Formosa sp. Hel1_33_131: one gene and its partner. Each later gene encodes a partner of the first gene's protein in a complex. Links are inferred from orthologs where the notes say so. Each region holds a gene or a part of one and is shown on either strand. Other genes may lie near its edges. The genes, in order: mnmG and mnmE.

Region 1 (15,447 bases):
CTTTTAAATTATTGTCATTGTTTCCTGGGAGAAATTCTGGAGAAAACCCAATGCTCGCACCAATAAATTCATAATCTAGTGATAATACCAGTCTAAATTGATTATTTGCAGAAAGGCGAAAGTTTGAATCATTTTCTGATTGAATAGAATATGAGTCGGTTTGCGTATCGATATTTGCTTTTATAATAATTTTATCTGTGAAGGACAGTATAGACGTAGAATCTGTATTCCCTTTATTTTGACTTACAGCATTTGAAATGTTCAAAAGAAGGATTATTAAAAAGCTTATTTTATTCATTTGATATTCAGTTTAAAATTAATGTCAACGTGTTATATGGAGATTAAACCTCCTGTTTATAAGTTCTTATTTCTGGATAATATGTTATTATTATCCAAAACATCAGTTAGCACACCTGAATCTTTACACCTGTGCACACTGATAATTCACACTAAAATAATATCTTAAACTTCGGTTAAGCTGCTTATGAAGATTTAGATTTGGGTCAAAATCATGGTTAAACTTATAAAAAAACTCAGTTGTATCCAAAAATAAATGTGGTTTTAACAGTTTTTCATTCCTCGTTATTGGCTTAGTTTCGCTTCTCGCCCATCGCTATTTACACACATATTCAAAAAAGTGCCTCCCTATATGGATTATTATTGTAATTTTATTCTCTCAAAACTTATCATCAATTGGACGGTTTTCACAACATAGAACAAAAACTAGAGCATTTCATAAGACGTTATTATTTAAGCGCCTTATTGAAAGGTCTTCTGTTGTTTTTCGCTATTGGATTGCTCTATGTACTGCTACTGTTGAGTATTGAGCATTTTTTCTGGCTGGGTTCTTCCGGTCGCTTGTTTTTATTTTACTGCGTTTTAGGTTTTGAAGCCCTTCTTTTTTATGGGTTTATTTTCATCCCCTTAGCAAAATATTTTAAGATCCAAAAAGGCATTGATCTTGAAACCGCCTCCAAGATTGTCGGCGATCATTTCCCAGAAGTGAAAGACAAGCTTTTAAATGTCCTTCAACTCAACCAACAATCCGAACACACCGAGTTTCTATTAGCAAGCATCGAACAAAAATCGAACAACCTAAGCTTAGTCCCTTTTAAAAGTGCGGTCAGTTTTAAGGAAAACCTTAAATATATTAGGTACGCTTTACTCCCCATTCTTATTGTATTTCTGTTTATTCTTTTTGGGAAACAAGCCGTGTTCACAGACAGCCTCAAACGCGTTGTCAATTATAATACCGCCTATGCACCTCCCGCTCCTTTTGAGTTTTTTATAATGAATACCAATCTGGAGGCTATCGAAAACACCTCTTTTACGTTGGTTGCTAAAACCGTTGGAAAGTTCGTTCCAGAATCCGTTCAGATTGTTTATAACGATGAGGTTTATATATTAAATCAAACCGAATTGGGCGTTTTTGAATATGAGTTTTCACATCCCAATTCCCCTATTGATTTTAAATTAGTCACTACTGAGGTGGTTTCCAAGCCCTACCGTTTAGAGGTGTTGCCCATTCCTGTTTTGCTCAGTTTTGACATGTATTTAGACTATCCAACATATACAGGAAAATCAGATGAAAAAATTGCCAACAACGGAAATGCCACCATCCCAGAAGGCACAAAGTTGAAATGGGAGTTGCGTACCAAGTCCACTGATACCGTTTCCTTTTCTTATAAAAATACAATCGCTTTTTTTGACCATAACGATCAAAAATTTCAATTCAGTAAACAAGTTTTTGAATCTTTGAATTATACAATTCAAACAAGCAACTCCAAGCTTAAAAACTACGAAAATCTTGCCTTTTCATTACAAACCATCACAGACCAGTCGCCAGCTATTAAGGTGGAAATGAAACAAGATTCTACCTACCAAGCTTCTCTTTATTTTTATGGTCAAATCTCCGACGATTATGGAATTAAAGATTTGAAACTCTATTATTATCCAGTGGCAGATGCGTCTAACATCAACGAACTAAGCTTGCCGTCCAACACCACTACCTTTCAGGAGTTCACACATGCGTTTCCTTCTGGCTTAGAATTGATGGATGACACTCCCTACGCGCTTTACTTTGAGGTTTCCGACAACGACCCCTTCCACAAAACCAAAACCACTAGAAGCCGTGTTTTTAATTACAATTCTAAAAGTGAAAACACCATTCAAGAAATTCAACTTGAGGAACAAAGCGAATTGACCACTGCTTTTCAAAAGGCATTGAACACCCTGTCCGAACAAGACAAAAATTTGAATGAAATATCTCAAAATCAAAAAGAAAAGGAACAGCTTAATTTTAGCGATCAACAAAAATTAAAATCTTTTTTAGAGCGACAACAGGCCCAAGACAAGATGTTGAAGGAGTTCAATAAAAAAATGCAGGACAATCTAAATCAGTTTGAAAAATCAAAAGAGGAAGATCCGTTTAAAGAACAACTTGAAAAACGATTGGAAGCACAGCAAGAAGCGCTCGAAAAGGATGAGAAATTATTAGAAGAGCTAAAGAAAATCACCGATAAAATTAACAAAGAAGAACTCGCCGATAAACTGGAAAAAATGGCGAAGAAGAACAAAAACAAACAACTCAGTTTAGAGCAGTTGTTAGAGCTTACAAAACGCTATTATGTAACCAAAAAATCCGAACAGCTTTTAGATAATTTGAATGAATTATCTAAAGAGCAGATGCAGTTGGCGGAGGAATCCGAAGAACAAAACACCAAAGAAGCCCAAGAAAAATTAAATGAAGAATTCAAGGAGCTTACAAAAGAACTAGACGATTTAAGAAAAGATAACGACGCTCTTGCAAAACCTCTTGAATTGCCAGACGACCCAAATCTTGAAGAATCGATTGAAAAAGATCAGGAAAACGCAAGTGATGAGTTAGGCGAAAAAGAACAATCTCCCGACCCTCAGGAGCAAAAAGAGAAACTAAACAAGGCTCAAAAAAGTCAAAAGAAGGCTGCTCAGAAAATGCAGCAAATGAGTCAAAAAATGGCACAGCAAATGAGCAGCGGTGGCGGTCAGCAAATGAGTGAAGACATTGACTTGCTGCGTCAAATTCTGGATAATTTGCTTCTCTTTTCTTTTGATCAAGAATTGCTCATGAAGCGTTTTCAGGAATCCACCACAAACACCACCGGGCACGCCAAGCGTCTTGTGAGGCAAAGTAATTTGCGCGAACACTTTGAGCATGTCGATGACAGTTTGTTTTCGCTATCCTTACGCCAGCCCATGATTTCGGAATCTATCAACAAAGAAATAACAGAAGTCTTTTTTAATATTGATAAAAGTCTCGAACTCCTCTCCGAAAACAGTTTTAGAGAAGCCATTGGTGCGCAACAATTTGCCATTACAGCCACCAACAAATTAGCGGATATGCTCAGCAACACACTGGACAATATGGAAATGCAGATGCAGATGTCTCCTGGACAAGGCGAGGGCGAAATGCAACTGCCAGACATTATCATGAGTCAAGAGGCACTCAGTAAGAAAATGGAAAAAGAGCTTGGTAAAAAGGGTGAAAAATCTGAGGGCGAACAAGAAGGTTCTGAAAAAGGAGATGGGGAGCCAAAGAAGGAAGGTGAGGGTTCCAAAAAAGGAGAGCAAGGCCAAGAGGGCCAAGAAGGTGGAGAAGGAAAAGAAGGCCAAAACGGCAAACAAGGTCAGCAAGGACAACAGGGAAATCAAGGTGGTGAAGGCGAAGGCTCAGAAGGGGACAATGGCGAATTGTTCGAGATCTTTAAAAAACAACAAGAGTTGCGGAATGCTTTACAAGATTTATTAGACAAAAATGGCATTGGAGACAACGGTCAAAAGCTGCTTGATTCTATGGAAAAAATCGAACAAAACCTTATTAATCAAGGTCTTACAGAAAAATCTTTACAAGCAATGCAAAACCTTAAGCATCAGCTCTTAAAACTAGAAAAGGCCGTACAACAGCAGGGCGAAGACACCAAGCGCGTTTCCAACACCAGCAAAGCGGAGCGGTCACAACCGCCAATTCCTAGCGCGGAAACGATCAAACAATATTTTAATACGACTGAGATATTGAACCGACAAAGCCTACCTTTACGTCAAGAATTTAAGCAAAAAGTTCAAGAATATTTTAAGATAAAAAATGATTAGTTTTAGCTCAGAAGTCCCCTTCGAAATTTCCAATGCTGACACTACAGCCTCATGGCTCGGTGCCATTATTTCCCAAGAAGATTATAACGAGGGCGAGGTTTCCATTGTGTTTTGTGATGATGAATTTCTACACAAACTTAATGTTGAATTCTTAGATCATGACACCCTAACCGATGTGATTAGTTTCGATTACTCTATGGGGAAAGAAATTCATGGAGAAATATTTATTTCTATTGAACGCGTAAAAGAAAACGCCAACGAATTCAATCAAAGTTTCGATACGGAACTAGCGAGAGTCATGGCGCATGGCATTCTGCACTACTGTGGTTATAAAGACAAATCTGAATCAGAAGCCGCCGCTATGCGATCTAAAGAAGAGTTCTATCTTCAACAACGTGCCGATTAATTTTCTAAAGCCTTATATTTGCAGCTGCAAATGATTTGTTCCACGTGGAACATTAAAAATGTAACCAATGTTTGATAAAATTTACGATGTAATTGTAGTTGGTGGAGGACACGCCGGAAGTGAGGCAGCAGCAGCAGCTGCCAACATGGGGAGCAGTACTTTGCTAGTTACAATGAACCTTCAAAACATAGCGCAAATGTCATGCAACCCAGCAATGGGCGGTATTGCCAAAGGGCAAATCGTTCGTGAGATTGACGCCCTTGGAGGCTACAGTGGAATCGTAAGTGACACCTCTGCGATCCAATTCAAAATGCTCAACAAGTCTAAAGGCCCTGCCATGTGGAGTCCACGTGTGCAGAGTGACCGAATGCGGTTTGCAGAAGATTGGAGACTGCTATTGGAGCAAACCAAAAACCTAGATTTTTATCAAGAAATGGTCACAGGACTTGTGATTAAAGGTGATGAAGTCACAGGCGTAAAAACGTCCTTAGGATTAGAGATTCGAGCCAAGACGGTTGTGCTTACCAACGGTACGTTTTTAAATGGATTAATACACATTGGCAATAAGAATTTTGGTGGTGGTCGTGCTGGAGAGAAAGCAGCCACAGGCATCACAGAGCAACTCGTTGATTTAGGGTTTGAATCCGGTCGAATGAAAACAGGAACTCCGCCTAGAGTGGATGGGCGTTCTTTAGATTTTTCTAAAATGATCGAACAACCGGGCGATGCAGTACCAGAAAAATTCTCCTATTCAGATATCACCAAGCCGCTCACAACACAGCGTCCTTGCCACATGTCTTATACAAGTTTAGAAGTTCATAATTTATTAAGAGAAGGCTTTGACCGATCGCCCATGTTTAATGGTCGCATCCAAAGTTTAGGGCCGCGTTATTGTCCCTCTATTGAAGATAAAATAAATCGTTTTGCGGACAAGGACCGTCACCAGATTTTTGTAGAACCTGAGGGTTGGAATACCGTTGAGTATTATATCAATGGCTTTTCAACCTCTTTGCCCGAAGACGTTCAGTTTAAGGCGTTGAGTGCCGTGAAAGGATTTGAAAACGTTAAGTTTTTCAGACCGGGATATGCGATTGAATACGACTACTTCCCTCCTACGCAACTGACACACTCTTTAGAAACCAAGCTCGTTAAAGGCTTGTATTTTGCAGGACAAATTAATGGAACTACAGGCTATGAAGAAGCAGCCTCTCAAGGGTTAATGGCAGGAATTAATGCCAGTTTAAAAGTACAAGAAAAAGAGCCATTTATACTCAAACGGAACGAAGCTTATATAGGAGTTTTGATTGATGATTTAATCACCAAAGGTACTGACGAGCCTTATCGAATGTTTACGTCACGTGCGGAATACCGCACGCTTTTAAGGCAAGATAACGCCGACATTCGTTTGACACCCAAAGGGTACGAATTGGGGATTGCGAGCGAAAAGCGCCTCAAGCGGATGGAAGAAAAGCTGTCCAAAGCCGAAGCTTTTGTTGGGTTCTTTAGAACACAAAGTGTGAAGCCTGAGGAAGCAAATCCAGTTTTAGAAAGTAAAGATTCCCAACCGATTCGCCAGTCTGATAAAATGTTTAAGATATTTTCCAGGCCTAATATAGGCATTGAAGATGTTCGTAAATTTGAGGCAGTCGAAGCCTATATACAATCCAATGATTTGGATAATGAAGTCATTGAACAAGCCGAAATACAGGTGAAGTATTCTGGGTATATAGCCAAAGAAAAACTGAATGCTGACAAACTCACACGTTTAGAATATGTCAAAATCCCTAGTGGTTATGACTACTCTCAAATCAAATCCATGAGTTATGAAGCACGTGAAAAACTAAAGAAAATACAACCCACAACGGTTGCTCAAGCGTCACGCATCAGCGGGGTGTCCCCTAATGATATTTCTGTGCTACTGGTGTATATGGGGCGTTAATTAATCTAATTGTTCCACGTGGAACGTGATATGGAAACACACAAGAGCCATCTAAAACTTAAAGACCATTCCTTAAGCGGAGACTCCTTTGAACTCCTTTATGACCCGTCTAGAGAGTTGCTTTATACGCACCCCAAACCATCAGAAGAGAAATTGTCAAGCTACTACCCTGACACGAATTATATCTCCCATACCAACCAGCGGAAATCTTTATTCGATCTTTTATACCATCTAGTTCGATCTGTTTCTGTTATAAGAAAATTCAGACTTTTAAAATCCTTTCAGCCAAAACAAGGCGCACTATTGGATGTAGGTGCCGGCACTGGGTTTTTCTTAAGAGCTGCTAAAAAAAGAGGTTGGACTGTTACCGGAATTGAACCCAACCCCTCGGCGCGAAACCTTGCAAATTCAAAAGCGCCCAATACTGTTTTTGACACCGAAACCTTGGGCACGCTCCCCGAAAGGTCGTTTGATGTGATTACCCTTTGGCATGTATTAGAACACCTTCCAAATTTAGAGGACGACCTAAAAACATTCCAGAAACTTCTAAAACCAAACGGTCGCATTGTGGTGGCAGTGCCAAATTTTAAAAGCTTTGACGCAGCTTACTTTAAAGACTTTTGGGCGGCTTATGATGTTCCAAGGCACCTATGGCATTTTTCCCAACAGTCGATCTCAAAAGTGTTTTCTAAGGTTCAAATGAAATTAGAATCGACTCACCCTTTAATGATGGACGCGTATTACGTTAGTTTGCTTTCCAATAAACTTAAAACAGGGTCTCATCGAATTTTAAATAGTTTGTGGGTTGGATTTCTTTCAAATTTAAAGGCAGCAAAGTCCGGAGAGTACTCCTCGCTTATTTATATCCTCAAAAACAAGAATTAGCGTTTTAAGACCTTTTAGAGGTTGTTTCACGTGAAACATCTAATGTGCCATTCGGCATTTATATTTCTTAATTTAAGAGGTGTTTAAAGAGGCTTAATAAAATAGTTTTTTACAATTACACTTAGTTAGATTGATAGTTTTTACTTATAATGCAACTCCGACACTTATTTTTACAATATTGCAATTACTTTTTTTACTTTTGCATCCACAAACAAATTAAACTGTCATGAAAAAAATAGCAATTGTATTTTTAACAATTATTACCCTTACAGCCTGCCAACAACAAAAAATTGGTTTTGTTGACAATGGAATTCTTATTAACGAGTACCAAGAGCGTGTAGATATTGAAGCAAAACTTCAAACTAAAATTGACGCTTTCAAAATGCGGACAGACAGTTTACGATCTGCTTTTGAATTGGAAATAAAAGAAGCAGAATTAAAAGCAAGAAAAATGTCACAATCTGACATTCAGAAACTTTCACAAGAACTTCAACAAAAAGAACAAGTCTTGTCTCAAAGAGTTCAATTTGAGCAACAGCAAATCGCCCAAGAAAGTCAAACACTCAATGACTCTATCATTAATAAGGTCAAAGATTTTGTTCAAACTTTTGGTAAATCAAACAGCTATAATTTCATCTTAGGAAGTAACGAAGCAGGAAGTGTTTTGTATGGTGAAGATGCCTCGGACCTAACACAAGAAATTTTAAAGGCATTAAACGAAAGCTACACGAAAGACTAAGCTTTTTTTAGGTGTAACAAACGCGTTAGCTTGATGGATAAATCGGTCAAAACAATCTTTGGATTGGCATTGCGTTCAATATGGTAGTTTGCCAATTCGATTTCTTTTGAAATTTCAATAATGTTGGAAGCGTCTATAAATGGCGCAAAGTTCTCCAATTTAAACGACTTATCATTTAACTTCATGAAAACCAAATCTTTAGCCCCGTAATTATAAAGGAGTGCTTGCCTAAAAAAGCGCAAACTATAGTCTAAAAATTGTTTTTGTATTTCGCGACCTGCCTTGGAAATTTCATCACTCCAAGCCATCAGACTGTTGATGGACTGCTTGTTACTTTTCGCTTGAAATGCCGTTCGCACCCACGCGATAAACCAAGCTTCAAACTGGAGATCTTCGGGTTCCTGACTTAATAAATCCAACGCTCTGCTATAGCTCCCCTCCGATTGATGAGCAATGTTTTGCGCCAAACCTGCTTCTGTACTATGAGCTGTAATAAGTGTGTTTTTTATCGTTTCTTCCGAAAGTGGATTTAAATGCACGACTTGACATCGCGATCGAATGGTATTAATCAGTTGCTCTTCATCTTCTGTCACCAGAATGATCACTGTTTTATCTGCCGGTTCTTCAATTAATTTGAGTAATTTATTGGCACACATGGAATTCATCTTTTCAGCCATCCACACAATCATTACTTTATAACCACCGTTAAACGCCTTCAAAGACATTTTTGACACCACATCATGTGCTTCTTCGACCCCAATATTTCCCTGTTTATTGCCCACACCAACCACATCATACCAATCGTTTATCGATCCATACGGATTTGTTTCTATAAAAGAACGCCACTCTGTAAGGTAATTAGATGAAATGGGTTTAGACTTCACCTTATCACTTGTGGTGACAGGATATACAAAATGGATGTTAGGATGTGTGAGTGGGCTCATCGCTCCAACTCCACCCTCTTGATGCTTCATTAAATAATCGGCATACGCAATCGCCATTGGGAGCGCACCGACTCCACGTTTTCCGACGTAAAGTTGTGCGTGTGGAATACGTCCAGAATTGACGCTCTGCGTTAAGTGTGTTTTTAAAAAAGATTGCCCTATAATATCCTCAAAAGTCATGAAACAAAGATAGCAGATTTAATTGAATCTCCTCATGAAATCGAGACGTCCTCTGAACTCAAAACAACAAACCTCAGCGAGATAAACTTTTCAAGGCTTCGCTACAACTTTCTTAAACGCTCCTTGCCATAGGCTAAAAGAAATTCTTACCTTTGAATTTTATAAATCAATCCATATTATCTCGAAGAAATGAAAACCATACAGAACGTAAATTTTAAAAATACAAAAGCATTAATACGTGTAGATTTTAATGTGCCTTTAAATGCGCAATTCGAAGTTACTGACAACACGAGAATTGTTTCAGCAAAACCAACCATTTTAAAGGTTTTGGAAGATGGCGGCAGCTGTATCTTAATGTCTCATTTGGGACGACCAAAAGCTCAAGAGTCGGAATTTTCATTGCGTCATATTGTAAGTACGCTTGAAACTGTTTTAGGTGTTCAAGTGCTGTTTTCAAGTGACTGTATTGGCGAAGAAGCACAAACCGCAGCAGACAATTTACAACCAGGTCAGGTTTTGTTGTTAGAAAACTTAAGGTACCATTCTGAAGAAACAAAAGGTGATCTTGGTTTTGCAGAGGCACTTTCTAAGTTAGGTGATTTTTATATCAATGATGCTTTTGGAACGGCGCACAGAGCTCATGCTTCAACGACCATTATCGCTCAATTTTTTCCAGTAAATAAATGTTTTGGAAGCTTGCTTGCTCAAGAAATTGAAAGTATTGACAAAGTAATGCAAACGGGAGAAAAGCCAGTATTGGCAATTTTGGGAGGTGCTAAAGTCTCTTCAAAAATTACAATTATAGATAATATTTTAGATAAAGTAGATCATTTAATTATTGGTGGTGGAATGACTTTTACGTTTGTAAAAGCACAAGGCGGCCATGTTGGAGATTCTATTTGTGAGGATGACAAAATGGAATTAGCACTTGAAATTCTTGAAAAAGCAAAAGTTAAAAATGTTCAAATTCACATTCCTGTGGATGTATTGGCAGCCAATGATTTTAGCAACGATGCAAACACACAAATTGTAGACGTGCGTGAGATTCCTAAAAACTGGCAAGGTTTAGATTGTGGTCCAAAATCAAAAGCAATCTTTCATGACGTGGTTCAGAAATGTAAAACGATTTTATGGAACGGGCCTTTAGGTGTTTTTGAGATGGAAACATTTTCTAGTGGAACGATCGCCTTAGGAGATTCTATTGCAGAAGCAACTAAAAACGGTGCTTTTTCACTTGTTGGTGGTGGCGATTCTGTGGCAGCCGTAAAGCAGTTTGGGTTTGAAAACAAAGTGAGCTATGTAAGTACTGGCGGTGGTGCCATGCTTGAAAGTTTAGAGGGAAAAACCCTTCCAGGGATTGCTGCTATTTCTGAATAATTAGCTGCTTGTGGTGTTGAATAGGGTGTGAAATTAACAATGATTTTATAGAATGAAATTTAAAATCTTTTTATTTTTTGGAGTATTGAGCTGTGGTCTTTTACACAGTCAAAGTGTTGACAGTTTAGCTGTGGTTCCTACTCCAACCATTGATTCTATTCCATTGAATCTTGCGAACGTTCAGAAAATTGAAGAACGCTGGCATAATGAAGTGTACAATAATTCGCTGTATGACACGCTTACGAATGTTGTTTCCAACCAGTCCTATGAGGCAATTTACTATCCAGAATTACCAACGGATACACTCAAAAAACGATTGGCGATTCTTGATGCCAAAACACCTTTTAACATAGCCTACAACACTTCTTTGGAAAGCGTTATAAAGAGCTATTTAAAAAACCGTAAACGCTCTACTGAAACGCTCATTAATCGTAGTCAGTATTATTTTCCAATGTTTGAGGAAGTTTTAGACAAACACAACCTTCCGTTAGAAATTAAATATTTGGCAGTGGTTGAATCAGCTTTAAAACCGTGCGCAAAATCACGTGTGGGTGCTACAGGACTTTGGCAGTTTATGTTTGCGACAGGCAAACAGTATGGGCTTGAAGTCAGCAGTTACGTCGATGAACGCTGTGATCCTTTACGCTCTACCAATGCCGCCGCTAAATACTTAGCATCGCTGTACAAAACATTTGGAGATTGGGACCTTGCGCTAGCAGCCTATAATTCTGGCCCTGGAAATGTTACAAAAGCAATTCGGAGATCTGGGGGATATCAAAATTATTGGAACATCCGATCGTTTCTACCACGTGAAACTGCAGGGTATCTCCCCGCTTTTCTAGCAACGCTTTACCTTTTTGAATACGCCGATGCACATGGATTTCAAGTTGAGAAAAACCAACTTCCAAGCGTTGCAACCGATACAATTCATATCAAACAAATGATTTCTTTAGATCAAGTTGCAGAGCTTACAGATACTAAAATTGAAACACTCCAACATCTAAATCCTTCTTATAAGTTAGATATTATTCCTGTTTTAGATAATAAGAACTATACCCTTAGACTTCCACTTGCTAAAATTGGTGATTTCGTTCAAAATGAAACACAAATTTATGCGGCTGCAAAAGCTGAGTTTGAAGCACGTGAGAAACCCTTGCCTCAGTTTTTCGAAATTGATTCTAAAATCAGATATAAAGTAAGATCGGGCGACTATTTAGGAAAGATTGCACGAAAATTCAGAGTCAGAGTGAGTCAAATCAAAAAATGGAACGGATTGCGAACAAATGATTTAAAAATAGGACAACGGTTGACCATCTATTCTCGAAACCCTACAGCACACACTGTTAATAATTCAAAATCAGTCACTAAAAGTTCTAAAAATACAGCCAATAAATCGACCTATTTGGTGAAGTCAGGCGACTCTCTTTGGAGCATCTCAAATAAATTAACAGGAATTTCTATCCAAAACCTTAAAGAATGGAATGATATTTGGGACAGTCATTTAAAACCAGGGATGACCTTGATTATTTCTAACTAAAACACAAATCGATGAGACTTTATTTGAAAGCGTTCTGTTTAGTATTCCTTTTTTCTGCATGTGATGATTCGAATTCTAAAAAAGTTTATAAGCCACAATCCTCCGGAAACATCAATAATTTATCAGTGGTAATTGATAATGATTTATGGGACACATCGGTTGGTGAAACGATTCGATCGACGGTTGGAGGGCCTTTATATGGACTGCCTCAAGACGAGCCGCAGCTTACATTGCGACAAATACCCACTTCAGTTTTTACGGGCTTTGTGAAAAATACACGTCTCATTTTAAAAATAAAAAAAGGTCTAGCCGCCACCACAAAATTTTATAAAGACCCCTATGCTTCGCCTCAACGGATGGTTACGGTTAGCGGAATGACCAATCAGGAAATTAGCGATCAATTTATAGCAAATCAAGATAAGATTGTCAAGGCATTTAAAGCGCAAGAGATCCAAGAAAAGCAACGTCGAACTAGAAAATCTCTATTCAATTCAACCGCCGTTACCAAGCAGTTTGGGATCAACATTCAGTTTCCATCTATTTATCGCATTGCAAAACAAGCCGAAGATTTTTTCTGGATCCGAAGAGATATTAAAACGGGGACAGTCAATTTATTGATATATACACTTCCTTTTGATGAGACTCTTACAAAAGAAGCTCTGGCAGAACGGGTGATTACAGTGCGCGATTCTATTGGAAAACAACACATTCAAGGACCTGTAGATGGGAGTTATATGACTACAGAAAAGGCGTACACGCCCTTTTTTGGGGATACCAAAGTGGCGAATTTAACTAGTTTTGAAACCAAAAGTATTTGGCAGGTAAAAGACGCTTTTATGTCGGGACCTTTTATTAATTACTGGATAGAAGACAAGGCAAATAACCGCTACTTGATTGCAGAAGGATTTGTGTATGCGCCTTCCGTTGGAAAACGTGATTATATTTTTGAATTAGAAGCGATTATACAATCGATAACGATAAAACAATAAGGCGTTTGACAAGCAAAAGACTTTTTAGTCAGCCTTATTTAATCTTTTTTATCTTCAATATTTTCACTGTCTTTTTTTTCTTCTTGACTGGCTTTTTTGAACTCTTTAATTCCGCCCCCTAAACCTTTCATAAGTTCAGGAATTTTTTTACCGCCAAACAACAAAAGAACTACCACCACAATTAAAATAATTTGTGGCGCACCGATCGCTAATGGTAACATATATATGTTCATGATGTCATAAATTTAGATTACAAAGTTAATAATTATCCTTTAAATAAAGAGTTATTTCAAACTTTAGTCTGTTATAAACACACGAATCGCTTAATTTTTAATTAATTTTGTCTTGTAATGACCAGAAAAAAAACAAATAAAAAGAAACTCAAAAAGAAGTTGCTTCACAAATACCGCCTAGTGGTATTAAATGAAGACACTTTTGAAGAGCGATTAGCGTTCAAGTTAACTCGTCTCAATGTCTTTGTTTTGGGCTCTTTAATTGCAATTTTATTGGTGGCGATCACCACGGTTTTTATTGCGTTTACGCCTGTTCGAGAATACATTCCTGGCTATTCTTCAACTGCGCTTCAAAAGCAAGCATTGGAACTGGATTTTAAAACGGATTCGTTACTAGAGGTGATTAATATGAATGATGCTTACATTACTTCCGTTAAAAGCGTATTACGAGGCGAAGTGAGCGCGGTTGTCATTAATAAAGATTCTATTTTCAAAGCCGCTCAAGCTGATACAGATATTTTAGATTTAAACCCTTCAAAAGCGGATTCTATATTAAGAGCGAAGGTGAGCAATGAGGATAAATATAATTTATTTGAAACGGCTACGACCGCTACAGATTTTGTGTTTTTCCCTCCTGTTAACGGATCTATAAGTGCCGGATTTGATACAAATGAAAAGCATTATGCCGTTGATATTGTCATTCCAAAAAACACCCCTGTAAAGGCCACTGCCGACGGACGAGTCTTGTTTGCTTCATGGACTTCAGACGCCAGTTATGTGATCATTATAGATCATGGTGATGAATTGATTTCTGTGTATAAACACAACTCATCTCTTACAAAATCTCAAGGAGATTTTGTAAAATCAAGAGAAGTCATCGCAATTTCTGGATCTTCAGGTGAGTTGAGTACAGGGCCACATTTACATTTCGAACTTTGGAATAATGGAATCCCCCTGAATCCATCTACCTTTATTGACTTTTAAAACCAATTAAAATGCCATCAATTAAAGCGTTTGTCGCAAAACTTTATGCGGCTAGAATTTATAATAAAATAAATAGGTGGGCCTCCAACCCTATTGAGACTCAAGAACGGGTTTTTCAATCGTTGATTTCTGATGCTTCAGACACTCAATTTGGAAGGGATCACAATTTTAAAAACATAAAGACGCATGCAGATTTTGTAAAACACGTTCCTGTGCGTGATTATGAGGCTTTGAAATCTTATGTAGAAAAAATGGTTGCAGGTGAAGAAGATATTCTATGGAAAGGAAAGCCTCTGTATTTTGCAAAAACATCTGGAACAACCTCAGGGGCGAAGTACATTCCGATCACAAAAGAAAGCATGCCGAGCCATATTGAAGCAGCTAAAAATGCCATTTTACTTTACATTCATGAAACTGGAAACACCAAAATTGTGACTAGAAAAATGATTTTCTTACAGGGAAGTCCAGTTCTAGAAACCAAAAACGGCATACAACTCGGGCGTTTGTCGGGGATTGTAGCACACTATGTTCCTAAATACCTTCAAAAAAATCGATTGCCTACCTGGGAAACCAACTGTATTGAAGACTGGGAAACCAAGGTGAATACGATTGTCCATGAGACATTGAACGAAGACATGTCTGTAATTGCGGGCATTCCGTCATGGGTTCAAATGTATTTTGAAAAACTCATTGAAGAAAAGGGACAAAAGGTTGGGCATATATTTAAAAATTTCAGTCTTTTTATTTTTGGCGGTGTAAATTATGAACCGTACCGTTCCAAATTTGAAAGTTTAATTGGAAGAAAAGTAGACAGCGTAGAGCTTTATCCTGCTAGTGAAGGGTTTTTCGCATTTCAAGATCGGCAAAATCAACCCGGAATGTTGCTTCAATTAGACTCGGGAATGTTTTATGAATTTATAATAGCAGATACTTTTTTTGATGCTTCTCCTAATCGACTGACTTTGAAAGATGTTGAAATTGGTGTGAACTATGTCATCATTATTTCAACAAATGCGGGTCTTTGGGCTTATAACATTGGCGACACCATACAGTTTACATCGGTAGCACCGTTTAGGGTGATTGTGAGCGGACGCATCAAACACTTT
Region 2 (15,432 bases), 1.3 Mb from region 1 along the record:
AGCAACCTTTAGAGATGAAACGGGCTACGTGGAATTGGTTTGGTTTAGAGGCCATAAATGGATTCGTGAGCATCTGAAAACGCATACGGATTATGTGATTTTTGGAAAGATCAATTTGTTCAATGGGACTTTTAGTATGCCGCATCCCGATATCGAACTCAAAACAGATTATGACAAAAGCCTGTCGAAAGCGATTCAACCCATTTATCCCTCCACAGAAAAATTAGCGAACCGAGGCATTTCGAACCGTGTGATTTGTAAGATCATGGAACAATTGTTTTTGCAATTGAATGGGCGATTTGAAGAATCGCTTTCTACGGAGATTTTAGAACATCAAAAACTAATATCTAAAAGCGAAGCTTTTTTAAATGTACATTTTCCAAAGACTCAAAATTTACTGAGTCTGTCTCAATTTCGTTTAAAGTTTGAAGAATTATTTTACATCCAGCTTCAGCTCATTCTTAAAAACATCATTCACAAGACCAAAATAAAGGGCTACCGATTTGAAACCGTCGGTTCCTATTTTAACACCTTTTATAAAGAACATTTGCCTTTCGAATTGACCAACGCTCAAAAACGGGTGTTGAAAGAAATTCGAATTGATATGGACAGTAATGCCCAAATGAACCGCTTGTTACAGGGCGATGTGGGCTCGGGGAAAACTATTGTGGCGTTGATGTCCATGCTCATCGCAATTGATAATGATTTTCAAGCGACACTGATGGCACCCACAGAAATTTTATCATTTCAGCATTACAACGGCTTGAAACCGTTTTGTGACCTAATTGGGGTTAAGATCGGATTGTTAACAGGGTCGAGTAAAACCGCGGCCCGACGCATCATTCACGAACAATTAGAATCGGGGGAATTACAAATCATTATTGGAACGCATGCGCTTTTAGAGGACAAGGTGAAGTTCAAGAATCTTGGCTTGGCAATCATTGACGAGCAACACCGTTTTGGAGTCGCACAACGTAGCAAACTGTGGAAAAAAAATGTGTCGCCACCACATATTTTGGTGATGACTGCGACGCCCATCCCACGCACCTTAGCAATGTCTGTTTATGGCGATTTAGATATTTCTGTGATTGATGAATTGCCGGCAGGTAGAAAACCGATTAAAACCGTGCACCGTTTTGACAGCAATCGTCTGAAAGTACTTGGGTTTATTAGAGATGAAATTGCAAAAGGACGCCAAATTTATATTGTATATCCATTGATTAACGAAAGTGAAACCTTGGATTTTAAGGATTTAATGGATGGTTATGAAGGTATTGTACGGGACTTTCCAACCCCAAAATACCAAGTATCCATTGTACATGGGCAAATGAAACCCGCCGATAAAGAATTTGAGATGCAACGTTTTGTCAAAGGCGAAACGCAGATCATGGTTGCCACAACCGTGATTGAAGTAGGCGTTAATGTACCCAATGCTTCGGTGATGATAATTGAAAGTGCCGAACGGTTTGGGCTTTCGCAACTCCACCAATTGAGAGGGCGTGTAGGGCGTGGAAGTGAGCAAAGTTATTGTATTTTAATGACAGGGTCTAAACTTGGAGATAACAGTAAAACCCGCATGAAAACCATGGTCAATTCGAGTGATGGATTTGAAATTGCGGAAGTTGATTTACGACTCCGAGGCCCAGGCGATATGATGGGCACTCAACAAAGTGGGATCTTAGAATTGAAAATCGCCAATATTGTAAAGGATAAAGACATCTTGTCTTTGGCACGGCATTGGGCTAAAAAGGTGCTGGTTTCCGATCCGAAATTAATCGATCCAAAGCATCAACCCATTGCGCAAACCTATATCAAAATGGGAAAATATAAGAATATCTGGAATTATATTAGTTAGGGTTTTAAGAAGCTAAAAAATCATCACTGAGTGTTTGCAGGTCTTTTATCACCAGTCTAAAATCGGCTTCAAAAAGTGTGTAGAATTCTTTTAATTCCTGTCCAGCCTTGTCCATTCCCGATCTGTTTTTTGTACGCCGATTCATACCAGCTAACACACGGTCAATACCTTCTAGTTCGGCATAGATTAAAAGCCAGTTGCCCTCCATCATAATAGGTGCTATTTTTTGAATGTTAGCGGGGAGTATTTCAAAATTATCTCGCAATAATTTATAAAACGATTGAATGTAATCGGCTAAAGGAATATCAGAATACTCCGACCAATTTTTAGCTAAAAAATGATCGTAAAATATATCTACTATAATCCCTGAATAATGCCCGTAATTTTTATGAAGTCGTTTGGTGCTTTGCCGAAAAGCGGGGTGGGCATCCGTTGTTGTATCTATTTGACGGTGCAGTAAGATTCCTTTTTGGATTTCGGGAGGGTAAGTGTCGTATTTTGAGCCTTTAATACTGTCTGCAATAAAGTTGCCAATCATAATATCGGGCTGACCTCCAGAAAGAAAAATATGTGCCAAGTAATTCATATGGCAATATTATGAATACATTTTAATATAATTGATTTGAAGTCTTATATTTGTTGAAACTTATTTTTTACATGACACTCATCAAATCAATTTCAGGAATTCGCGGTACCATTGGAGGTACTGTTGGAGATAATTTAACCCCTATAGACACTGTGAAATTCGCTGCGGCGTACGGAACGTGGATCAAATCACAACGCACTAAAGAAAATTACCGTGTGGTGGTTGGAAGAGATGCTCGAATTTCGGGAGCGATGGTTCAAAACTTAGTCATGAATACACTGATTGGAATGGGGATTGATGTGATTGATTTAGACCTGTCAACGACACCAACCGTTGAAATTGCAGTCCCTTTAGAACATGCTGATGGCGGTATTATCTTGACGGCGAGTCATAACCCAAAACAATGGAATGCTTTAAAACTTTTAGATCATAATGGAGAGTTTTTAAATGCCGAACACAGCCAACGTGTTTTAGATATCGCAGCGGCAGATGCTATGGAATTTGCGGATGTAGATGATTTAGGCACAATTACTGAAAATCAAGCTTATTTTGACATTCATATCGATGAAGTGTTGGATCTGGAATTTGTGAATGTAAAAGCAATTTCGGACTGTAATTTTAAAGTGGTGGTCGATGCTGTGAATTCTACGGGTGGGATTGCCATTCCACTTTTGTTGGAACGTTTAGGTGTTGAGGCAGTCAAAATTCATTGCGAACCCAACGGACAATTTCCACACAATCCAGAACCGCTGAAGCAACACTTAACAGATTTATCCGAAAAGGTAGTGTCTTCTCATGCCGACTTTGGAATTGCCGTCGATCCAGATGTGGACCGTTTGGCATTTATGGATGAAAAGGGAGTGATGTTTGGAGAAGAATATACTTTAGTGGCTTGTGCCGATTATATTTTAAGTCAACGCCCAGGAAATACGGTGAGTAATCTCAGTTCTACACGAGCGTTGAGAGATGTGACCGAAAAACATGGCGGAACGTATACAGCGAGTGCCGTAGGAGAAGTGAATGTCGTCAACGCCATGAAAGCAACCAATGCGGTTATTGGGGGTGAAGGCAACGGCGGAATTATTTATCCTGAGTCACATTATGGACGTGATGCCTTGGTAGGAGTGGCCTTATTTCTGAGTTTATTAGCGGAGCGTAAAATAGCGGTTAGCGAGCTGAGGGCTAGTTATCCTTCTTACTTTATGAGCAAGAAGAAAATTGACTTAAATCCTTCTATTGATGTGGATGCTATTTTAGTGGCGATGGAAGCCAAGTACGCACACGAACAAATTTCTACAATTGATGGAGTTAAAATCGATTTTGCTTCCGAGTGGGTGCATTTAAGAAAAAGCAATACAGAAGCCATTATTCGCATCTATACAGAAGCACCATCTCAAGAAAAAGCAGATGTTTTAGCTGATAAAATTATTGATGAAATAAAGAAAGTAGCGGGACTTTAAAGCTCGCGATGTTTCCAACGTTTGTGCGTCCAAAGGTAATATTCAGGCGCTTCGTGAATTTGAGTTTCCACAAGTTTTAGAAATTTGTCAGTAATTTCATAATCCTTAAAGTCAGTTGGGTTTTCTGCCAAGGTTTGAAAGGTTGCTTCATAGTATCCTCTTTTTTTACGTTCTACAGCAAAAAACACAACAGGCATGTCCAGTTTTTTAGCCATCATTTCGGCACCAGTATGTACGGGAACTTTAATACCCATAAATTCATTCCAGTGACGGGCTTTGTCTTTCTTAGGCGATTGGTCGGAGGCAAATCCATTCATGGACAGAATGCCATTTTTTTTGGCTTCTTCCAAAACAGAAAATGTTTCTTTGGTTGTAATGAGATAACTGTTGTAACGGGCTCTAATGGACTTGATTAAGCGATCGAAATACTTGTTTTGAAGTCTTTTATAGATGCCATAACCGCGATGACTCGTGTAGGTTTGAAGAATAAAAATCCATTCCCAACTACCATAGTGCGCACACATAAGCACGATGCTTTTGTTTTGTTTTTCAAAACCCTTAATGATATCCAAATTTTTAAAGGTGTAACGCGCCTTCATGGACTCCAAGGAAATATTCATTGATTTGATAGATTCCAAAATCATATCACAAAAATGGTGATAGAATTTCTTTGAAATCGTCTTAATTTCTAAATCCGATTTTTCAGGGAATACAAGTTTAAGATTCTCTCGAACAGTTTTTTTTCTATAGCCAAAAACATGGTACATCAACACATATAAAAGGTCTGAAACGGCGTATAGCAATCGAAATGGGAGAATGGAAACCATCCACAAAATTGGGTAAATTAAAATGTACGCTAGTAATTGCATTTAAAAAGATTAAATTTACAGTCGCAAATATATAGTTTATTTAATATATCCCTATGGACATTTCTATTTATACCCTGATTATTATAGCCCTCAACGCACTTTGCTCTTTTAAGGGTTTTAAAGATCGTTCTTTTTTTGAGACGTATAAGTTTAATGTGGGAGGCATCAAACGTGGTGAACAACTCCGTATGTTGGTCTCTGGGTTTCTACATGTTGACTTGCAACATCTGTTATTTAATATGTTTGCACTCTATATTTTTGGAGATATAGTAATCAATAGCGTGGGGCCGTTTTATTTCTTTTTGATTTATTTTGGCAGTTTAATTTCTGGCAACCTATTATCTTATTACTTTCATAAAAATGAACCTTACTATTCTGCAGTAGGAGCGAGTGGTGCTGCGACGGGCATCTTATACGCCGCTATTTTGTTGTACCCTGGAATGGAATTGTATCTGTATTTTATTCCCATTCCGATTCCATCTTATGTGGTAGGAGTCGGGTATATGTTGTATTCCATTTATGGGATGAAATCACGGGTTGGAAATATAGGACACGACGCCCATTTTGGTGGAGCTATTGGAGGGTATGTTCTTACATTGTTGATTGCTCCTCAAGTTTTAGAGACTCATTTATGGATGGTAATCGTTCTCGCTATTCCAATTGTTATTCTGTTTGTGATGCATAAAAACAATAAGATTTAGAAGTAACTATTCTTAACTTACTCCAATAAGCTCTTAATTTTCGCTTCCAATTCAGCACCTCTTAAACGTTCGGCGATAAGAGTTCCGTTTTCGTCCAAAATAAAGGTCGCAGGAATCGAATTGACACTGTAAGCTTGTGCAATGGGGTCTTGCCAGAACTTTAGATTAGAGACGTTATACCAACTTAGTTGATCTTTTTTTATGGCCTCAATCCAAAACGCTTTCTGATCTCCGCGTTCCAATGAAACACTGATAATTTCTAATCCTTTTGAATGGTAGGTGTCATAAAGTCTTACCAAATTAGGGTTTTCAATTCGGCAGGGCTTGCACCAAGAGGCCCAAAAATCAACAATGGTAACTTTTCCTTTAATTTTACTTAAGGTGATTTGTTCTCCCTCTGGATTAGGCGCAGAGAAGTCAGGCGCTTTCATGCCAATTTTTATTTTCGCTTTATTTGGGTTGCTTTCAATTTTTTCTTTAATACGATTTGAGATCTGTTGATTTGTTTCGTTTTTAGTCTTGATAGACTCTTCGATATTTTCGTAGGCTTTAGTTGCCAATTCCAGATCAAAGCCCTTTTGTCCTGTAAGACCTTCCAATATAAATAATGAAAAATCGGAATCGTTATTTTCTTCAATAAATTCATATCCGAAATTTTTCAATTGGGCTCTCAAAAAATCTCCTTTCTTTTGAAGTGCTTTTAAGCCTTCTGAATCTTTTTCAGAACTTAAGAACTCAGCTTTCACAGCCTCGATCGCTTCTGTTTTTTCTTGGTATTTATTTTTATAATCATTAAAAACTTTATTGTTATAAGTACCTTCTACTTTTGATTTATGAATACTATCTTTATAAATTTCTATATTAATATTTCCAGGTTCTATAAAAACAGAGGTTTGACCTCTCACGCCATCAATGGTCAAGGCACGCATTTCGGCCCCTTTTATTTCTCCTTTAAAACGAAACGTTCCATTAAAAACAATAGCAGTATCGGTGGCTTTTCTATTTCTGCCATTTTCAGTCTTTATCAAATAGGCTCTTAAGCCATCATAAACGCCCTCAGCTTTGACAAATACTTCGTATTCGCCTTCATGATTTGACGTTGAAGGTTTGCAACCAAACAAAAGTGCAATAACAAGGATAGAAATGATTTGAGTTTTCATCTGTAAGTATTTTAAATTTTTACAAAAATAAATTAAAAATATTACTTCTCCCATTTGAAGTAATATTAATACTTTTGTAAAAAATTAATCCATTGTATCAAAACGACACTATTATTGCTTTAGCCACTCCGTCCGGAGCAGGCGCGATTGCTATTATTCGACTTTCAGGCCCTGAAGCAATTACGAAAGTAGATGCGTTTTTTAAATCGATACATGCCAAAAAACTAACGACTCAAAAAACACATACCATTCATTTAGGACATATCGTAGAAGATTCACGAATTTTGGACGAAGTATTGGTATCTGTTTTTAAAAATCCAAAATCCTACACAGGTGAGGATGTGGTGGAGGTTTCTTGTCATGGGAGCTCTTATATACAACAAGAAATCATACAATTATTTGTACGTAACGGAGCGCGTATTGCAAATCCAGGGGAATTTACCCTCCGTGCATTTCTCAACGCAAAGCTCGATTTGAGTCAGGCCGAAGCCGTAGCTGATTTGATTGCTAGTGATAACAAAGCCTCCCATCAAATTGCTATGCAACAGATGCGTGGAGGGTTTAGTAATGAGATTAAAGTTTTACGTGATGAGTTGTTAAACTTTGCTTCCTTGATTGAATTAGAACTTGATTTTTCTGAGGAAGATGTAGAGTTTGCAGATCGGAAACAATTTGAAGATTTATTAGAACGTATTATTAAGGTATTAAAACATTTGATTGATTCGTTTTCAACCGGGAATGTAATCAAAAATGGAATTCCAATTTCTATAATTGGGGCACCTAATGTGGGGAAATCTACGTTATTAAACGCGCTTTTAAACGAAGATAAAGCCATTGTAAGTGATATTGCTGGAACAACTCGTGATGCTATCGAAGATGAAATTACAATCGAAGGCATTAAGTTTCGATTTATAGATACAGCGGGCATTCGAACCACCAAGGATGCCATTGAAAGTATCGGTATCAAAAAAACATTTGAAAAAATCACCCAATCCCAAGTGGTATTATATTTACTAGATGCTACTAAGGTCACAACAGAAACTATTCAGATTTTTAATTCAGAGATTCGAAAAATTCAAGAACAGTACCCAGATAAACAACTGATCGTTGTAGCTAATAAAATGGATGAAGCGGATCAGGAATATATTGAAACCTCTTTTGTATATCCTCATACGCTTTTTACTTCTGCTAAAAGCGGGTTGGGTATCGATACTTTAAAAGCGAAGTTGTTAGAATTTGTAAATACAGGTGCTTTGAGAAATAATGATACCATCATTACAAACTCCAGACATTACGATTCTCTTTTAAAAGCACTGGCTGAAGTTCAAAAAGTACAACAGGGGATGGATGCTAACCTTTCTGGAGATTTATTAGCAATAGACATCCGTCAGGCATTGTATCATTTTGGTGAGATTACCGGCGAAATTACTTCAGACGACCTGTTAGGGAATATCTTTGCAAACTTTTGTATTGGAAAGTAATTAGACACAATAAATACGAAATCACCCTTCAGGTTTTTCAAGTTTAAACATGCTATCTTTTGTCACACGGGTGTACCAATCACCCCCTAAGCGTGCGACAAGATCTAATTTTTCGGAATCAATTTGGTTGTTTTCATCTAAGAACTCCGATTTCACATGGATGTGAACTACTTTGGCTATGATCAATTGGCCAGCACCGCCATGTTCACCAAGAGAGACAATATTTTCAACTACACATTCAAAAGAGACTGGGGATTCCATAACTCTCGGGGGCTTCACTTTAATCGAGGGGACTTCAGTCAATCCTGTTTCTGTAAATTCATTCACGCCTTTGTCATACTCTTTACTCGTTTCTGACATTTGTTCGACAATTGAATAATCAACGATATTAATCACTACTTCTTTTGTTTCTGTAGCATTTTGAAGCGTATGTTTTGTAGTGTTATCGCGTACACGTCTTGCCGGTGAGAAAATTAATATGGGTGGATTAGAGCTAAATACATTAAAAAAGCTAAATGGACTCAAGTTGACATTTCCCTTGGCGTCTATGGTACTTGCAAACGCAATAGGTCTTGGAGCAATAGCGGAGGAGAGCAGTCTATGAACATCTCTAGTTTCTAGTAATTCGGGATCAAATGATTTTATGGTTGACATGCTATTTTTTTTAAGTAGTTTTTAAAAGTGTTGATTTAACGGCTCCAAACCCAACTCGGATTTCACCTTTTTGACAATGACCTCTCATAATCACGGTATCATTATCTTGAATAAATTTACGTGAGCCTCCTTCAAGTAGTTCCACAGGTTTTGAGCCTGCCCACGACAACTCGAGCATTGATCCATAGGAATCGGGACTTTTTCCACTGATGGTGCCTGAAGCCATTAAATCGCCTACATTCAAATTACAACCATTAACGGTATGATGCGCTAGCTGTTGGTTCATGTTCCAATACATATATTTGAAATTGGAGTGACTCACCACCGTTTCTTTACAATTTTCTGGTTGAATGGATACTTCTAAATTAATGTCATAATTTTTAGATCCCTTGAAATTCAAATAGGGCAGAACCGTCGGTTCTTGTTTAGGACCGTCAATTTTAAACGGTTCTAAAGCTTCTAAAGTCACCACCCATGGCGACATAGATGATGCAAAACTTTTCGCTAAAAAGGGACCTAAAGGAACGTATTCCCATTTTTGAATGTCCCGTGCCGACCAGTCGTTAAATAATACCTTTCCAAAAATATACTCATCAGCGGCATCTGTTGAAACAGAATCGCCAAGTTTGGTTGATTTCCCGATGATAAAGCCCATTTCTAGTTCAAAGTCTACTCGTGTAGAGGCTTGAAAAACAGGCGCCGTATTGGGAGCTAAAACCACCTGTCCTTTTGGACGGTGTACGTTTTCACCACTAACGATGATAGAGGAAGCGCGTCCGTGATAACCAACGGGTAAATGTTTCCAGTTTGGCAGCAACGCATTGTCAGGATCTCTGAACATGGTGCCTATATTGGTGGCGTGTTCTATGCTTGAATAAAAATCGGTATAATCACCGACTTTTACAGGTAAATGCATCTGCACGGAGCTTTGTTTTATAAATACAGAAGGGTGTGATTTTAATACAGAATTTTCATTGCATAATTCGACTTGAATGTATTCTCTGATTTTTACGGTCGTCGATTTCCCTAAGGCAATAAAATCATTTAAGTACTCTGACTCTAAGACGGTAATATCAAAATCTAAATCTTTAAAAACACCCAACTCAAAAGCGGCATATACATCTACTATTTTATCTCCAATAGCAACACCAACTCTTTTGATGTGATCGGATTCTGAAAAAATACCAAAGGGTAAATTATAAATACTAAAATCAGAATTATTATCAATTTTAATCCAAGATTGCATACGTTATTTTTTAATAATTAAATCCAAACCATCAGTGATGAGCTTGGTAAAATGTTTGTTTTTTTTCAATGTGAGCAGCTGCTCGTAAACCGCATCCATTAAAGATAAATCTTTATCGTAAACCAACTCATACAATTCCAATAAGATTAACCATTCTGAGGGATAGTTTGATTTAACTTCCTTAAATACAGATGTTAAAGAATTAAAATCTACTATTTTTTGAATTCTATGATTTTTTACGGTTTCATACAGTTGATGCAGTTGTTGTTCTTTATCAGAATAAATGATTTTAGCGGTTTTCGTTTCTGAAATCGTATATATATCTTCAAAAGAATTTGAATCCGCTGGACCCGCAAATGCGGAACAGATATGGTTTCCGATGGCCATGTCGTAAACACCCCAACTCGGATCAAATAAGACGGTCTCAAAATGGGTAACTCTACAGTTCTTAAACGTGATTAAAATAATTTTTCCTTGAAGATCTCTTTTGCCTGTAATGATTTTTCCTTCAACTGTGACGCCCCCTTCAAAATTAAGACGGGTCGTTTTACCTTCCACAATACCATAAACTTCCAGGTCTTTTGGAGACATGTCTTCAATCGCAATATTAATTCCCTCTAATTTTCCTACGGGACTCCCAAACCCACTAGGGTGTTGTTCGGTTCCGTGCCCAATTAGTTCGGTTCCATTAACAGATAATGCTGTTGGACTGTTGGTTTGAAAGTAAATAGGGGTGTTGTTGGCGTCTAAAACGTTGTTAAATATTCCTGACACTTGAATGCCTGTACTCAATTCGATCGTTCCCAGTTTTTTGGAAACAATCAGTTTTTTCAACCCTTTTAAACCGCCAGTTCGTATCGCCATGGTATTTGCAAATTTTTCTAAAACAAAGCTAAGACTTGCAAAGTTAGGAATGACAAATAATTGGGGTTGAGTGTTGGTAATGTCAAAATTGACTTCGGCTGCTTCAATTGAATACGGAATTTTTTTCACCTCTTTTTTTAAACACAATTGACTTTCTTCGATGGAAGATAACAAACCTGCGCCATATAATTTTGGATTTTCGAGTGTTCCAATAAGTCCATATTCAACTGTCCACCAATGGAGGTTTCTAATTTTAGCCATTTCAGAAAGTTCACCCATATTTTCTTGAAGCGTATTTACAGCTTTGGTAGCTTCCAAAATTTCTGTTTTTGTAGAATTTGGATTCTCTTTTAAAATGGATAAAAGCCGAATGGCCTCGTACATTTCATCGTCTTTGGGTGATGAAATGGCTTTACAACCAATCTCTCCTAACCGTCTTAGGTATTCCGAGTATTCTGGATTTGCAATGATAGGCGCATGTCCTGCTGCTTCGTGAATAATGTCGGGAGCGGGTGTATAATTTATGTGGTCAATGGTTCTAATATCAGAAGAAATTACGAGCACATTATAGGCTTGAAATTCCATAAAGGCATTGGGTGGAATAAATCCATCGACAGCAACGGCTGCCCATCCAATGTCTTTCAGAATGCGATTCATGCCTTCCATTTTAGGAATTGTTTCCTCATCGATTCCCGTTTTTTTTAGACCATTGCTGTAACTTTTATGCGCTATTTGTTTTAAAACATGAATATTCAAACGCATCACATACCGCCATACCGCTTGATTTTGAGCCGTATAGTCTTTATAAGGTTGTTGTACTATAAACTTATGAAGGTGCTTCGGTAGCTTTTCAGTAACGCTGTTAAACTGCATTGTATGTCCATGAATGGCTGTTGGCATTAAAATATCCAATTAAAGGGTTCCTCTATTTTCTTGTTCTCTTTCGATAGATTCAAATAGGGCTTTGAAGTTTCCAGCACCAAACCCTCTAGCACCCATTCTTTGAATGATTTCAAAAAACAAGGTGGGTCTGTCTTCTACAGGTTTCGTAAATATTTGTAATAAATACCCTTCTTCATCTGCGTCAATCATAATCCCAAGAGATTTTAATTTTTCAATATCTTCTGCTAATTCATGGTTGTGATCAGAAAGTCTTTTTGGAACAGATTTGTAATAGTCGTCGGGTGGTGTGCTTAAAAACTCAACCCCTTTAGCTCTCATTTTTGCGACCGTATCAATGATGTCATTTGAGGCAACAGCAATATGTTGCACTCCTGGACCATTGTAAAAGTCTAAGTATTCCTCAATTTGAGATTTCTTTTTTCCTTCTGCAGGTTCGTTAATTGGAAATTTAATTCTTCCGTTTCCGTTACTCATTACTTTACTCATTAATGCGGAGTATTCTGTTGTAATTTGCTTATCATCAAAAGATAAGAAGTTTACAAAGCCCATAACATCTTCGTAATATTTTACCCAGATATCCATTTCATTCCAGCCAACATTCCCTACCATATGGTCTATAAATTTAAGACCCATAGGTTCAGGATTGTATTCTGATTCCCATTTTCTATAACCTGGTAAAAACACCCCTGTGTAGTTTTTTCTTTCTACAAATATGTGAACGGTTTCACCATAGGTATAAATTCCAGCTCTCACTATTTCGCCATGTTCGTCTTTTTCAACCCTTGGTTCCATATAAGATTTTGCACCTCTTTTGGTCGTTTCTTCCCACGACTTTTTAGCGTCATCAACCCACAAAGCAACAACTTTCACCCCATCACCATGCTTAGATAAATGTTCGTTCATCCATGAATCTGGATTAAGTGGAGTGGTTAATACGATTCTTATTTTATCTTGTTTTACTACATAAGATGCATAATCTTTACATCCTGTTTCTAATCCTTTATAAGCATGCGATTGAAATCCAAAAGCAGTTTTGTAAAAGTGGGCTGCTTGTTTTGCATTACCTACAATAAATTCTACATAATCAGTTCCTAATAACGGAAGAAAATCTTGTGCTTCTTTAAATATTTTTTCCAATCCGTATTCTACATTTTCTATTTTACTCATATCCGTTAGTTTTTTAATTTTTTTATTCTGTAATCCAGGATTTATAATAATCTTCGTTTTGTAATTTTATAGCTTCTTCCGTCACCATTAACGGACTAAAGGTGTCCACCATCACTGCAAGTTCAAAAGTTTCTTTTTTACCAATACTTTTTTCCATGGTTCCTGGGTGTGGTCCGTGTGGAATCCCCGCAGGGTGTAGGGTAATACTCCCCTTGTTAATATCATTTCTACTCATAAAATCACCATCTACATAATAGAGGACTTCATCAGAATCAATGTTAGAATGATTGTAAGGTGCTGGTACCGCATTTGGGTGGTAATCATAAAGTCTAGGAACAAACGAACAGATGACAAAGGTGCTTGTTTCAAATGTTTGGTGAATGGGTGGCGGTTGATGAATCATCCCTGTAATGGGTTCAAAATCGTGAATAGAAAATTTATACGGAAAATTATAGCCATCCCAACCAACCACACTAAATGGGTGCGCTGCATACACGTATTCGTGAATGGTATCTTGTTTTTTTACTTTGATTATAAAATCGCCCATTTCATTAAACGTTTCAAGTTCAGTAGGCGGGTGGAGGTCTCTTTCGCAATAAGGCGCACCTTCTACATGTTGTCCAAACCAATTTCTATAACGTTTTGGGGTGTAAACGGGGCTCTTGGATTCAACGATAAATAAACGGTTGTTTGCATCGTTAAACTCAATTTGATAGATGATTCCTCGTGGAATTACTAGGTAATCCCCATACTTAAATTCTATATTTCCTAAATTAGTTCTCAGTTTCCCTGAGCCTTCATGGATAAATAGCACTTCGTCAGAATCGGTATTTTTATAAAAATAACTGGTTAACGATTCTTTAGGAGCTGCCAAACTAATTTGACAATCTTTGTTGACCAAAACACATTTTCTGCTTTCTAAATAATCATCTACGGGAGCCACTTGATAACCTTCAAGTTTTAAGGATTTCATGTTTTTAGACACCGCAATTTTTGGCGCTACATCGTAAGATTTTAAGATTGCTTTGACTTGTGTAGGGCGTTGTGTATGGTACATCAAAGTTGACATGCCATCAAACCCGATGGTGCCAAACAATTCTTCATAATAGAAATTATCGTTTGCATCTTTAAAAATAGTGTGTCGCTTAGGCGGAATTTTTCCTAACGTATGATATCTAGGCATAATATAAGATTAAAATTTAAGTCAGTATTTAAAATAACTGATAAGAACAAATCTAAATATAATATAAGTTACTTATTTGTTTATTACTAAAACAGTTTCTAAATAAGAATATTTATATGTATTTTTGTATTAATAAATAGTTTTATTCTTTTTACGAATAATTTTAAAACCATTAATATATATATTTTCTAGATGCTCGAAAAACTGAACAAAACCGATATTGAAATATTAAGGCTGTTACAACAAAACAGTAACCGTACCATAAAGAACATCGCCGACCTCTTAGGGATGACCACAACTCCTGTTTTTGATCGTATTAAAAAATTAGAAAAAAGGGGTTTTATTAGTAAATATGCTGCGATTTTAAACTCCAAAAAATTAGGTTTAAAATTGACTGTTTTTGCTGGAATTGCTCTTAAGAATCATACACGGAGTTATTTAGAGAAATTTGTCAAAACCATTGATGGATTTCCTGAAGTAGTAGAGTGCCACCGTGTGTCGGGTAATTTTGATTATTTACTAAAATTAGTATTAGTGGATATAGAAGACTACGAACAATTTATCTTAACCAAACTCGCTCTTATAACCGATTTAAGTAACGTACAAAGTTATGTGGCGCTGTCACAAAGTAAATCGACTAATGAGGTGAATTTGGATCATTTGATGTGATGATTGTGGTTTCTCTAATACTCTTGAACTAATACTTCTGTTGGAATATTTAGAGCTGTATTTAATTTTCGAATCATACTCAGTGTCAACTTACGTTTGCGATTTAGTATTTCACTTACTCGACTTGTAAATCCAACGATTTCTGCCAAGTCTTTTTGTTTCATCCCCATTTGTTCCATACGGAATTTTATCGCCTCAATTGGGTCTGGCATTGCAATGGGGTAATGTTTTTCCTCATATTTTTCAATTAAAATTGAAAGTACTTCGGCTTCATCTCCTTCTGGTGAATCAATTTCTGCGTGAAAGATAATCTCTAACCTCTCTAAAGCTAGGTTATAGTCTTGTTCTGTTTTTAGAGGGCTAATATTCATAATCATATTGTTTTAACGTCAATTTCATCATTTTTTTAAATTTATTCATTGATTTTAAGGGATTTAAAAACCAAACAGGTTTTAATTTACAGACCTAATTATTACGATCTATTTCAATTTCCTCAATCTCAAAATCTGGTGCAAGTGGTGGTGGAGGCATTGACAAAGTGTCCAGATATGATATTCCTCTTGTTGAAAACACCATAGCTTTTTTTATTGCTTTAATTTTAGAAGTATAACTTATGTTAAAAAGAAAATCATAC

What was found.
Region 2: the proteins of mnmG (region 1) and mnmE are in contact, whole or in part, in a solved structure (PDB 9HIP), measured with the Escherichia coli proteins. The link is inferred for Formosa sp. Hel1_33_131 from one-to-one orthologs.

Annotation. Positions count from the first base shown.
Region 1 is NZ_CP017260.1:1,344,172-1,359,618, forward strand. What follows is about bases 4,166-7,037. They hold mnmG (tRNA uridine-5-carboxymethylaminomethyl(34) synthesis enzyme MnmG), read left to right. Parts: upstream 4,166-4,601; coding sequence 4,602-6,473; downstream 6,474-7,037. Other genes in these bases: ybeY (rRNA maturation RNase YbeY), read left to right, coding at 4,166-4,534; FORMB_RS06105 (class I SAM-dependent methyltransferase), read left to right, coding at 6,504-7,037. Also shown: FORMB_RS06085 (DUF4421 family protein), read right to left, coding at 1-298; FORMB_RS06090 (DUF4175 family protein), read left to right, coding at 694-4,128; more of ybeY, read left to right, coding at 4,121-4,165; more of FORMB_RS06105, read left to right, coding at 7,038-7,358; FORMB_RS06110 (OmpH family outer membrane protein), read left to right, coding at 7,585-8,097; FORMB_RS06115 (DNA polymerase III subunit), read right to left, coding at 8,094-9,221; FORMB_RS06120 (phosphoglycerate kinase), read left to right, coding at 9,411-10,598; FORMB_RS06125 (LysM peptidoglycan-binding domain-containing protein), read left to right, coding at 10,651-12,135; FORMB_RS06130 (DUF4837 family protein), read left to right, coding at 12,147-13,124; FORMB_RS06135 (Sec-independent protein translocase subunit TatA/TatB), read right to left, coding at 13,163-13,357; FORMB_RS06140 (M23 family metallopeptidase), read left to right, coding at 13,475-14,341; FORMB_RS06145 (GH3 auxin-responsive promoter family protein), read left to right, coding at 14,353-15,447. UniProt on the Escherichia coli protein: NAD-binding protein involved in the addition of a carboxymethylaminomethyl (cmnm) group at the wobble position (U34) of certain tRNAs, forming tRNA-cmnm(5)s(2)U34.
Region 2 is NZ_CP017260.1:62,229-77,660, reverse strand. Bases 6,061-8,917 are described here. They hold mnmE (tRNA uridine-5-carboxymethylaminomethyl(34) synthesis GTPase MnmE), read left to right. Parts: upstream 6,061-6,723; coding sequence 6,724-8,112; downstream 8,113-8,917. Other genes in these bases: fahA (fumarylacetoacetase), read right to left, coding at 8,777-8,917; FORMB_RS00340 (flavin reductase family protein), read right to left, coding at 8,134-8,766; FORMB_RS00350 (TlpA disulfide reductase family protein), read right to left, coding at 6,061-6,631. Also shown: ATP-dependent DNA helicase RecG, read left to right, coding at 1-1,855; FORMB_RS00370 (acyl carrier protein phosphodiesterase), read right to left, coding at 1,860-2,441; glmM (phosphoglucosamine mutase), read left to right, coding at 2,513-3,901; FORMB_RS00360 (lysophospholipid acyltransferase family protein), read right to left, coding at 3,898-4,770; FORMB_RS00355 (rhomboid family intramembrane serine protease), read left to right, coding at 4,824-5,471; more of FORMB_RS00350, read right to left, coding at 5,489-6,060; more of fahA, read right to left, coding at 8,918-10,012; FORMB_RS00330 (aromatic amino acid hydroxylase), read right to left, coding at 10,016-11,776; hppD (4-hydroxyphenylpyruvate dioxygenase), read right to left, coding at 11,789-12,946; FORMB_RS00320 (homogentisate 1,2-dioxygenase), read right to left, coding at 12,969-14,129; FORMB_RS00315 (Lrp/AsnC family transcriptional regulator), read left to right, coding at 14,322-14,798; FORMB_RS00310 (helix-turn-helix domain-containing protein), read right to left, coding at 14,813-15,169; FORMB_RS00305 (DUF6438 domain-containing protein), read right to left, coding at 15,264-15,432. UniProt on the Escherichia coli protein: Exhibits a very high intrinsic GTPase hydrolysis rate. Involved in the addition of a carboxymethylaminomethyl (cmnm) group at the wobble position (U34) of certain tRNAs, forming tRNA-cmnm(5)s(2)U34.